Regions from separate parts of the Streptomyces sp. NPDC091412 genome, predicted to be linked through region 4. Evidence: riboswitches for the same ligand, from Rfam matches in the RefSeq annotation. Region 4 holds a riboswitch; each other region holds the start of a gene.

Region 1 (2,758 bases), on a different contig from region 4:
GCGGCTCGATCACCTCCCAGGTGGCGCTCTCCACCTTCACCTCGATGCCCGCCTTCTTGGCGTCGGAGGCGTAGGCGAGGGCGTGGTCCTGGCGGACCTTGTCGCCGGAGGGGTAGAGGAGCGTGAAGGAGGCCCGCAGACCGTTCTTCGCGCGGATGCCACCGCTGCCGGCCTTCCAACCCGCCTGATCCAGCGTCCGCTTGGCCTTCGCCAGGTCCTGCGGTCGCTCGATGCCCGCGGCGAACCAGGGGTCGTCGCTCGGCAGCGGTCCGTAGGCAGGGCGCCCTGCCCCGTCGAGGATCTTGTCCACCATGGCCTCGCGGTCCACGGCGGCGTCCAGCGCCTGGCGGATCGCCCGGTCGCCGGTGACCCTGTTCTGCTGGGGGAGGGTGACGGCCCGGAAGTCGTAGGACTTCGCGTCGTACGTCGTCTTCGCCGTGTCGCCCTTGAACGTGGCGGCCAGGTTGGGCGGCAGGACCGCGCCGTCGAGGTCGCCCGAGCGCAGCCGGGTGGCGCGCACGTCGTCGTCCTTGACGATCGCGATCGTCACCTTCTTCACCTTCGGCTCGCCGCCCCAGTAGCCGGGGTTGGCCTTGAAGGTGAGCTTCTCGCCCTTGCTCCAGCCGGTGAGGACGTACGGTCCGGTGCCGACCGGCCTGGTGTTGAAGGAGCCGGTGTTGGGGTTCTGGCCCCCGGCGATGTGCTGGGGGACGATGGGCAGGACCGTGCGCCCCGCGAACGGCGCGTAGGGGTACTTGAGCGTGAAGACGACCTTGCCGTCGCGGTCGGCCCGCACCTCCTTGATGGCGTCCAGCTCGCTCCGGGCGGTGTTGTTGGTCTTCGCGTCGAGGATCGTCCGATAGGTGAAGACCACATCGGCGGCGGTCAGCGGCTTGCCGTCGCTGAACTTCACGCCGTCGCGCAGGGCGTAGGTGTAGGTGAGCCCGCCGTCGCCGACCTGGGGCAGTGAACTCGCCAGTGCCGGCCTCAGCTTCATGTCGGCGTCCCGGGCGAGCAGACCGTCGAAGATCTTGGAGTTGCCGTCCTTGCCGTAGCCGAGAAGAGGACTGAGGGTGTCCGGCTCGGAGGCCACGCCGACCACGACGGAGTCGGAAGCACTCTCGCTGCTCGCACCGCCCCCCGGGGCCGAGCAAGCGGCGGCTCCCACGAGTGTCGCCACCGCTGCGGCTGCCCGTATCCGTCGGACGGTCATGAACCCTCACATCCTTAATGCTGACCAAATGCTTTTGCATAGTAGTCGCAATAGAGCCTCCGGTCACCCGGGGGTCGGATGTGTGAGTTCGTCCCAACTGTCCGGCTGACCAGGAGTTTCGCGGGTGCGGAGGCGCGGAGGCGCGGAGGCAGGTGGGCGCGGCCATCGCTTCCCAGGCCCTCCTCGGGCCCAGTGCGTAGGACGGCGGTCGTTCCCGCTCACCGGTGCGGGGCAGTCCCGGATTCCCACCGGGTTCCCTCTTGCGACGCGTCCCGCGTGGCGGGCGGGGCGAACCAGCTGCGCGGGCCGGCCTGGGGTCTTCCCGGATCGCGGCCGATCATGTCCAGTATTCGGATGGCGAGCCCGGACAGGCGTCCGGTCCTGCTCGCTACGGGATCCGGTGCGCGCCCTCGGCCCCCACGCGCCCCGCGTACTCCGCCAGCCCCTGCGTGGTCTCTCCCGCCCAGCCCACGTAGCCGTCCGGGCGGATGAGGAACACCCCCGCGCCGTACCCCTGGTGCGCCGTGTCCCCGTCCGTCGTCAGCAGGGTCCAGTGCGGACCCCGGAACGCGTCGAACAGCCGGATCCCGCCCACCGTCCCGTCCGGCGCACGGTCGCCCGCCCGCACGGGGCCCGGGGACCGGCGGGTTTCCTCCGTGAGGGAGGAGGCCCGGTAGCCGAGGCCGAGTTGGCGGGTCGCCCCGCCGCGGCGGGTCTCGCCGCGGTGAACGCTCGTCGACAGCGCGAGCATGTCGGCGGCGCTCGGGCGCCGTTCCTCCTCGTAGGTGCCGAGGAGGGAGTCGGGCACCCCGTCCCGCAGCACCGCGCCCAGCTTCCAGCCCAGGTTGCAGGCGTCCTGCACGCTGGTGTTGAGGCCCTGGCCGCCGGCCGGCGAGTGGATGTGCGCGGCGTCCCCGGCGAGGAAGACCCGGCCCTCGCGGAAGCGGTCCGCCAGGGCCGCCCGCGGGCGGAAGTCCGAGGCCCACCGCACCTCGGTCACGTCCTGCGGGGCGAGATGCGAACGGGCGGCGACGACCTGGCGCATGCCGTCGAGGGACAGGTCCACCACGGTGCCTTCCGGGAACCCGGCCACGACCTGGAAGTCCTCCGTACCCGCGAGCGGGCAGATCGCCATGAAGCCGTCGCCCTCTCCGCCGGCCGGGAAGATGTGCCAGTTGTCGCGGTCCAGACCGGTGATGCGGACGTCAGCCACCAGCATCGGGCTCGGATCGACCGTCTCGCCCGTCATGCCGATGCCCAGCGCCCGGCGCACCGTCGAGCGGCCCCCGTCGGCGGCGACCACGTACCTCGCCGTCAGAGCGGCGCCGGAGACGAAACGCACGGTCACCCCGGCCTCGTCCTGAGCGAGACCGACGACCTCCCGGCCGAAGACGACCCGCCCGCCCAGCTCCTCCAGCCGTGCCAGCAGGATCCGCTGCGTGCGCCACTGCGGCACCATCCACCCTTCCGCGTACGGCGAGTCCTCGGTCGCTTGCACCGGTTCGAACATCCGGTGTTCGCCCGTCCGCCGCCCGTTCTGCCAGA
Region 2 (2,758 bases), on a different contig from region 4:
TCACCGCGCAGGCCTACCTCCGGGACGGCCTCCTCGACTTCGGCGAGAGCGACGAGTATCTCGGCGAGCTGCGGGACGTGGCCAAGCGGGCGGCCGCGGCCGAGGTACTGGTGGCGGTGGCGGACGGGAAGGTGCTCGGCGGCGTGACCTTCGTCCCCGGCACGGGCCCCATGGCCGACCTCGCCGGTCCCGGGGAGACCGAGATACGGATGCTCGCCGTCGCGCACACGGCGCGCGGCCGAGGCGTCGGCGAGGCCCTCGTACGGGCCTGTCTGGACCGGGCACGGGCCGTGGAGGGCTGTGTCCGCGTGGTGCTGTCCACCCAGAGCGCCATGCACACCGCCCACCGCATCTACGAGCGCCTGGGCTTCGTCCGCACGCCGGGCCGGGACTGGAACCCCCTCCCGCACCTGGACGACATCATGCTGCTCACCTACGAGTTGACATTCTGACACGTTCCGGAATCGACACGGCACAACATATGGGGGTGCCCGACTCACTCAGCACAAGATGTATGCTCGTGCTCACTGTCGCCGCAGGGGAATCCGGTGCGAATCCGGAACTGTCCCGCAACGGTGTACTCGTGCGCGTATGCCCCCATGGGCCGTCACGAGCGTCAGTCCGAGGACCTGCCGACAGTGCGCCCGGCCGTCCGGTCCGGGTGCCCTGACGTCCGGGCTTCGTGGAATGGGCCGGTGGACGCGGCGCCGCGTGCGCTCGTGTGCTGCCCCCTGCCCTCGGCGAGGCCCCGTGCCGAGCGAGGGAGAGCTCCACGTGACCATCGCGCCAGCAGACCCGGTTTCAGCCACAGCTCCGGAAACCGACGGTCCAGGTGCCGTACTGCTGCGGACCCTGACCGAGCTGACCGCCGACCTCCCCGACGCCGACCCCGGCCGGGTCGCCGCCGCCGCGCTGCGCGGCCGGTCGGCGCGGGCCGACGAGGCCGAGTTGCGCGAGCTGGCCACGGAGGCGGCCGCCGGGCTCATCTCCGAGGACCCCGCCTACTCCCGGCTCGCGGCCAGGCTGCTGACCCTCGCCATCCGCGCCGAGGCCGCCTCCCAGGGCGTCGTGTCCTTCACCGACTCCGTCGCCGTCGGACACCGCGAGGGCCTTCTCGCCGACCGGACCGCCGAGTTCGCGCGCCGGTACGCCGACCGCCTCGACGCGCTGATCGACCCGGGCGCCGACGACCGCTTCGGCTACTTCGGCCTGCGCACCCTGCACAGCCGGTACCTGCTGCGGCACCCGATCACCCGCAAGGTGATCGAGACGCCGCAGCACTTCCTGCTGCGGGTCGCGGCGGGTCTCGCGCAGGACGACACCGCCCGGTCGGCCGACGAGGTCGAGGCGCTCTACGGATTGATGAGCCGCCTCGACTACCTCCCCTCCTCCCCCACGCTCTTCAACTCCGGTACGCGTCACCCCCAGATGTCGTCCTGCTACCTGCTCGACTCCCCCAGGGACGAGCTGGACTCCATCTACGAGCGCTACCTCCAGGTCGCGCGGCTGTCCAAGCACGCCGGCGGCATCGGCATCGCCTACTCCCGCATCCGCTCCCGCGGTTCGCTGATCCGCGGCACCAACGGGCACTCCAACGGCATCGTGCCGTTCCTGAAGACCCTGGACGCCTCGGTGGCCGCCGTGAACCAGGGCGGCCGCCGCAAGGGTGCCGCCGCGGTCTACCTGGAGACCTGGCACTCGGACATCGAGGAGTTCCTGGAGCTGCGCGACAACACCGGTGAGGACGCCCGCCGGACGCACAACCTCAACCTCGCGCACTGGGTCCCGGACGAGTTCATGCGCCGGGTGAACGCCGACGGGCAGTGGTCGCTGTTCTCCCCCTCGGACGTGCCGGAGCTGACCGACCTGTGGGGCGAGGAGTTCGACGCCGCGTACCGCGCCGCGGAGGCGCGTGGCCTGGCCAGGAAGACCATGCCGGCCCGCGACCTGTACGGCCGTATGATGCGCACCCTCGCGCAGACCGGCAACGGCTGGATGACCTTCAAGGACGCCGCCAACCGCACCGCCAACCAGACGGCGCAGCCGGGCCACGTCGTCCACTCCTCCAACCTCTGCACGGAGATCCTGGAGGTCACCGACGACGGCGAGACGGCGGTGTGCAACCTGGGTTCGGTCAACCTCGGCGCGTTCGTGGCCGGCGGGGACATCGACTGGGAGCGGCTGGACGAGACCGTCCGCACCGCGGTCACCTTCCTCGACCGCGTGGTCGACATCAACTTCTACCCGACCGAGCAGGCGGGCCGCTCCAACGCCCGCTGGCGGCCGGTGGGCCTGGGCGCCATGGGCCTTCAGGACGTCTTCTTCAAGCTGCGCCTGCCCTTCGACTCCCCGGAGGCGAAGGCCCTGTCCACCCGTATCGCCGAGCGGATCATGCTCGCCGCGTACGAGGCGTCCGCCGACCTCGCCGAGCGCAACGGCCCGCTGCCCGCGTGGGAGAAGACCCGTACGGCCCAGGGCGTGCTGCACCCCGACCACTACGACGTCGAGCTGACCTGGCCGGAGCGCTGGGCGGCCCTGCGCGAGCGGATCGCCGCCGTCGGCATGCGCAACTCGCTGCTGCTCGCGATCGCCCCGACCGCGACCATCGCCTCGATCGCGGGCGTGTACGAGTGCATCGAGCCGCAGGTCTCCAACCTCTTCAAGCGCGAGACGCTCTCCGGGGAGTTCCTGCAGGTCAACTCGTACCTGGTGAACGATCTGAAGGCGCTCGGCGTCTGGGACGCCCGCACCCGCGAGG
Region 3 (2,758 bases), on a different contig from region 4:
CCCTCATGGGCGGTCTGATCGGCGCCACCATCGCCTCGGCCGGCTTCAGCGCCGTGCACGGCGGTGTCCTGCTCACCAAGGTCCTCATCCCGGCGGTCGCCGCCCCGGTCGTCGCGGGTCTCGCCGCGCTGGTCTCGACCCGTCTGTCGTACGGCATCGGCAGCAGGTCGAACTCGCACGGCAAGGCGGCCGAGAAGGGCCACCGCGCCGGGCAGATCGCCTCCGCGGGCCTGGTCTCGCTGGCCCACGGCACCAACGACGCGCAGAAGACGATGGGCGTCATCACCCTCGCCCTGATCGCCGGCGGCGCCCTCGCCCCCGGTTCCAACCCTCCCACCTGGGTCATCCTCTCGGCGGGCCTGGCCATCGCGCTCGGCACCTACATCGGCGGCTGGCGCATCATCCGCACCATGGGCAAGGGCCTGACCGACCTTCAGCCGCAGCAGGGCTTCGCCGCCCAGACCAGCGCGGCCACCGCCATCCTGGCCTCCTCCCACCTCGGCTTCTCCCTCTCCACCACGCACGTCGTCTCCGGTTCGGTGATGGGCGCGGGCCTGGGCCGCAAGGGCGGCGTGGTCCGCTGGTCCACCGCGACCCGCATGGCCGTCGCCTGGGCCCTCACGCTGCCCGCCGCGGCCCTGGTCGCGGCCGGCGCGGAGGCGGTGACGCGCCTCGGCCACTGGGGCACCTGGCTCGTCGCCGCGTTCCTGGTGGCCTCCAGCGCCGTGATCTGGAAGATCTCCCGCCGCGAGGTCGTCGACCACACCAACGTCAACGAGACCGAGGAGCCGGCCGGCGTGGTCACCCAGGCCATCGCCGCCGTCACCCCGCCCCCGGCCTCCCCGGTGACCGAGCAGCTCACGGCCACGATCCCCGCCCAGGCCTCCGCGCCCGTCGGTGATCCCGCGTCCGTGGCGACCCCGCCGGCCGCCGCCGTCTGAGCCCGCGCCACAGGCAGAAGGAAGAGAAACACCATGAAGATCGACTGGGTGGCCCTCGGCTCCGTCTTCGGCGTCAGCCTCGGCGTCGCGGTGGGCCTCGTGGCCCTGTTCACCCTCGGCATCGCCGGTCTCTCCCGCCGCGAGCGGGCCGTCGCCGAGGGCCACGGCGGCGGAAGCCTCGCGGTCACCGGCGCCTACGCCTGCTTCGCCGCGTGCGCCGCCGCCGTGGCCTACGGGATCTACCTGATCGTGGCCTAGGGCCTCTCGTTTGGATCATGCCGGGCTCGCGGGCCCTGGTGCCGCGCCTCGCCGCGTTGTCGTCGGTTGGCAGGGCTCCGCCCTGCCGCCCTCCTCCGCCTTGCGATGCATGGCACCAGACCCCGCTCCCTGATCCGGCCTGATCCAAACGAAAGACCCTAGCCCTGGCCCAGCCCGGCGCGGGACCCGGACAACCGGGTCCCGCCCCTCACGTCACCCGCCCTTCGCGGACCGTCCCCACGACGGCCCGGGAAGGGCGGGTCTTCTGGTTCCCGGCGCCCGCGGTGTGGGCCTCATCTCAGTACCCCTGCGCAGGTCAACGGCAGGTTGACGGGTGTTCGCGGTGCGTGGTGGACTGCCGGAGCCAAGTACGGCGGCAGGAGAGGAAGTCCGGTGCGAATCCGGCGCGGTCCCGCCACTGTGACCGGGGAAGAACTTCCCCGGGAGCCAGGAACTCTCGCCGCCGGTCTCGTCGAACCAGGGCGTGGACACCCTGAGTGAGGACACATATCGCCATGCGCGGCTGCCGAACAAGGTTCACCACCGTCTGTCCGACCGACCGCACGACCGGCTGACCCGATGGGTGCCGATCGCGACTTCGCGTACGGCGCCGCCGCCGGCCTCCTCGGTGACCTGCTCCTCGGCGATCCACGCCGCGGGCACCCCGTCGCCGTGTTCGGACGGGCCGCGGGTGCCGTGGAACGCGCGCTGTGGCGGGACCACCGCGGCTGGGGCGCCCTGCACACCGCCGTGTGCGTGGGCGGTGTCCTGGGGTCGGCCGCACTGGCCGCGTCCGCCGCGCGTTCCTCGCGTACCGCGTCCGTCGCGCTGACCGCCGCCGCCACCTGGGCCGTCGTCGGCGGGACCTCCCTCGCCCGTGAGGCGCGGGAGATCGGGCGCGCGCTGGACGCCGGGGACGTCGAGGGCGCCCGGGCGCGGCTGCCGCATCTGTGCGGGCGCGATCCGCAGGCGCTGGACGCCGACGGGATCGCCCGGGCCGTCGTCGAGTCCGTCGCCGAGAACACCTCCGACGCGGTGGTGGGCGCGCTGGTGTGGGGCGCCGCCGCCGGTGTGCCGGGCCTCCTCGGCTTCCGCGCGGTCAACACCCTGGACGCCATGGTCGGGCACAAGTCCCCCCGGTACCGCCGCTACGGCTGGGCCTCGGCCCGGCTCGACGACCTCGCCGGATGGCCGGGGGCACGGCTCACCGCCGCCCTGGCGGCCGTCGCGGGCGACGACCCGCGCGGTGCCGTACGGGCCTGGCGCGCCGACGCCGGCCGGCACCCGAGCCCCAACGCCGGTCCGGTGGAAGCCGCGTTCGCGGGGGCGCTCGGGGTGCGGCTGGGCGGCACGCTCTCGTACGCCGGGCGCGTGGAGCACCGCCCGGAGCTCAACGGCACCGGACGAGCCGTCCGGCCGGGTGACATCGGGCGCGCGGTACGGCTCTCCCGCCGCGTGGGCTGGCTCGCGCTCGGCGTGTGCGCGGGCGTACGGCTGCTGAAGAGAGGACGGACGTCATGAGTGGCGGTCTGCTCGTCGCCGGCACCACCTCCGACGCC
Region 4 (2,758 bases):
GCGGGACCGCTCTGCTTGGCCCACGCCTCGGAGTTCTTCTCCAGCCACTTCAGCGGCTTCTGCGCCTGCGCGGGCCCGCTCTGCGCGGCCAGGGCGACGACTGCGTCGGCGGTGTTGCCGAAGTCGGGCTGGTCGGTGGAACCGGGGAGGGAGGAGGTGAGGTGACCGTCCTTGGCGACGGCCTGCGCGAGGTACGAGGCGCCGTTGGCCGCGGCCCGGTCCGGGCCGGGCTTGCCCGAGTCCTCGCAACGGGCCTCGGCGCCCTTGGCGTTGCCCTTGGGGGCCATGCCCTGCCCGAGCGCGGCGACGACGGCGGCCGCCGTGGCGTCCGCGTTGGCGGCGAGCTCGCCCTTCTTGTCCGGCTGGTAGGCGAAGGCGCCGGCCCCGTCGCCGGAGCACGGCAGGGCGAAGGTCAGCAGGGCGTCGTAGGGGGACTTGCCGTCCTTGACCACACTCTCCGGCTTCTGCCCGACGGCGGCGAGCGCGCCGATCACGACCGAGGTCGAGTTGGTGTCGCTGGGCCCGCCGGGCGTGTACCCCCAGCCGCCGTCCTTGTTCTGCACGGACTTCAGCCAGGACACCGCCTTGCCGGTGACCGTGTCGTGGCCGCCGAGCGCGGCGAGGGCCTGCACGGCGGCGGCGGTGCTGTTGGTGTCGACCATCAGCTTGGCGTCGCAGGCCTTTCCCGGCTCGGCGCGGAAGGGCGCGAAGGAACCGTCGGCGCACTGCTGTCCGGTCAGCCAGTCCACGGCCTTGGCGGCGGGCCGCACCTCCACCGTGTGCTGCGCGAGCAGCGCCAGGGACTGGCGCCAGACGCCGTCGTACTGGGGGTCGGTCGTGCCGTAGAGCCCGGCCGGAAGAGCCGGCGACGACGGGGACGGGCCGGCGGACGTGTCTGCGACGGCGGGGGCCGCGCTGCCGATCACGGCGACGGCGGCGGCCAGGGCCGCGGCGCTGCGGCGGAAGTTCATGATCGGCGGGTGCCTCTCCCTGCGGGGAGCCGGACAGCACGGGACACCCCGGCGGCTCGGCTCCGTATACCTCGACGGTGCGATGCGCCGGCGGACTGCCGACACGCATGAGCCGGTCACGTCCCGTCCCGGGCATTCCGGCTCGCCGCCCTCGCGGGACGGCTCACGGCTGCGGGTCAGCGCCGGATTTCCACCGGCTTCCCCCCGAACGGGTGTGATGACGACCCGGTCACTCTACCGGCCTACCGGAAAGGCCCCGAGGGGTGGCCGATGCCCGTCTCGTCCGGCGCGGGAGAAACCGAAAAAATCTTCGGATTGGGGGGTTCCATCCGGTACGGGTGGATTTATTCTGTAAGTGGCCTACGAGGCGAGTGAGGGAGTTCGACCGGAGTAGCCGACTTTGGCGAGACGCTACGGCATCCGCTGGGGCCGACGTCGACGGTCGGGCTGAGAGGCCGGAAGGTAGCAGTCGGACCTGAAGGCGACCCCCATTACCTGATCCGGGTAATACCGGCGAAGGGAACCCGTCTCGTAGGTCCTATTCGTGCGCCACGGCGGGCATGGTCAGGTCGATCAGACGGCACGCCGTCCCTATGTCGGCCTTCGCCTGGGCGAGGGAGGCGCGGCCCGAGAGCCAGGTGATCAGGGCCGACAGCCAGGTGTGCTCGATCACGCGGACCACGGAGAGCTGCTCGGCGGTGGGCTCCTCCAGGCCCATGGCGTCCAGGATGATCGCGGTGGTCTGACGGGAGACCTGGTCGACCTCCGGGCTCACGCTGCGGTCCGCGAAGGTCAGCGCGCGGACCATCGCGTCCGCGAGGTGGGGGTCGCGCTGGAGGGCGCCGAAGGCGCGCATCAGGGTCTCCGCCACCCGCTCGGCGGCGCTCTCGCCGGCCGGCGGGTTCTTGCGCAGCGTGCCGTGCAGGCGCTCCAACTGGTCCTGCATCGTGGCGACGAGCAGGTGCACCTTGGACGGGAAGTACCGGTAGAGCGTGCCCAGCGCCACCTGCGAGGACTCCGCGACCTCCCGCATCTGCACGGCGTCGAAGCCGCCCCGGGCGGCCAGTTGCGCGCTCGCGTGCAGGATGCGGCGGCGACGGGCCTCCTGCCGCTCGGTGAGGGGCGGTGAGGCCGGCCGGGAGGTACTGGCTCGCGCAGGCATGGATCCCGTTCCGTGACAGTCGGTGAGGCAGAGGCCGGCAGGGGGACCGGACCGCGGGCGGTGGCGCGGGCCGTGGTGCGAATCACCCGATCCGCTGCTCACAGCGTGGCTACCTGCCGGTAGATTCGGAGCCTCCTGAACGATCAAGTCTGAAACTTGTTCTAGATTAGCGTCCCGACGTAATCTCGCGGGACAGTGCAGTCAGAAGGGGGGCCGGAGTGACCGCTGAGCCCAGTCAGGCGGGGTCCCCGGCGGACCTGGCGGCGGACGGCGAGCGACCGCTCGGCATAGCGCTCCTCACCTACAAGGGGAACCCGTTCTGCGGCGGCCAGGGCGTCTACGTCCGCCACCTCTCGCGCGAACTGGCCCGCCTCGGCCACCGGGTCGAGGTGATCGCCGCCCAGCCCTACCCCATCCTCGACACCCCCGACACCCTCGGTGGGATCGCCGGCGACGGCCACGACGGCCGGCTGCGCCTGACCGAGCTGCCGAGCCTGGACCTCTACCGGCAGCCGGACCCCTTCCGCACCCCGAAGCGCGACGAGTACCGCGACTGGATCGACGCGCTGGAGGTCGCCACCATGTGGGCCGGCGGCTTCCCCGAGCCGCTGACCTTCTCGCTGCG

The links. A riboswitch is a leader RNA that binds a small molecule or an ion and turns the genes downstream of it on or off. The one in region 4 is predicted to bind cobalamin.
Region 1: it holds a riboswitch for cobalamin, as region 4 does, so the genes downstream of both, ACIQMV_RS22365 (ABC transporter substrate-binding protein) here and ACIQMV_RS14610 (prenyltransferase/squalene oxidase repeat-containing protein) in region 4, are expected to answer to the same signal.
Region 2: it holds a riboswitch for cobalamin, as region 4 does, so the genes downstream of both, ACIQMV_RS06170 (ribonucleoside-diphosphate reductase subunit alpha) here and ACIQMV_RS14610 (prenyltransferase/squalene oxidase repeat-containing protein) in region 4, are expected to answer to the same signal.
Region 3: it holds a riboswitch for cobalamin, as region 4 does, so the genes downstream of both, ACIQMV_RS35175 (cobalamin biosynthesis protein) here and ACIQMV_RS14610 (prenyltransferase/squalene oxidase repeat-containing protein) in region 4, are expected to answer to the same signal.

What each region holds. Positions count from the first base shown of each region.
Region 1 is NZ_JBIVTV010000009.1:65,021-67,778, forward strand. It holds gene ACIQMV_RS22365 (ABC transporter substrate-binding protein) at 1-1,213, opposite strand, end outside; cobalamin riboswitch at 1,344-1,475, opposite strand; gene ACIQMV_RS22370 (FAD-dependent oxidoreductase) at 1,602-2,758, opposite strand, start outside.
Region 2 is NZ_JBIVTV010000002.1:446,944-449,701, reverse strand. It holds gene ACIQMV_RS06175 (GNAT family N-acetyltransferase) at 1-452, shown strand, start outside; cobalamin riboswitch at 498-652, shown strand; gene ACIQMV_RS06170 (ribonucleoside-diphosphate reductase subunit alpha) at 775-2,758, shown strand, end outside.
Region 3 is NZ_JBIVTV010000025.1:51,532-54,289, forward strand. It holds gene ACIQMV_RS35165 (anion permease) at 1-941, shown strand, start outside; gene ACIQMV_RS35170 (hypothetical protein) at 975-1,199, shown strand; cobalamin riboswitch at 1,542-1,679, shown strand; gene ACIQMV_RS35175 (cobalamin biosynthesis protein) at 1,779-2,720, shown strand; gene ACIQMV_RS35180 (cobyric acid synthase) at 2,717-2,758, shown strand, end outside.
Region 4 is NZ_JBIVTV010000004.1:747,086-749,843, forward strand. It holds gene ACIQMV_RS14610 (prenyltransferase/squalene oxidase repeat-containing protein) at 1-971, opposite strand, end outside; cobalamin riboswitch at 1,081-1,209, opposite strand; TPP riboswitch at 1,335-1,510, shown strand; gene ACIQMV_RS14615 (TetR family transcriptional regulator) at 1,510-2,133, opposite strand; gene ACIQMV_RS14620 (glycosyltransferase family 4 protein) at 2,352-2,758, shown strand, end outside.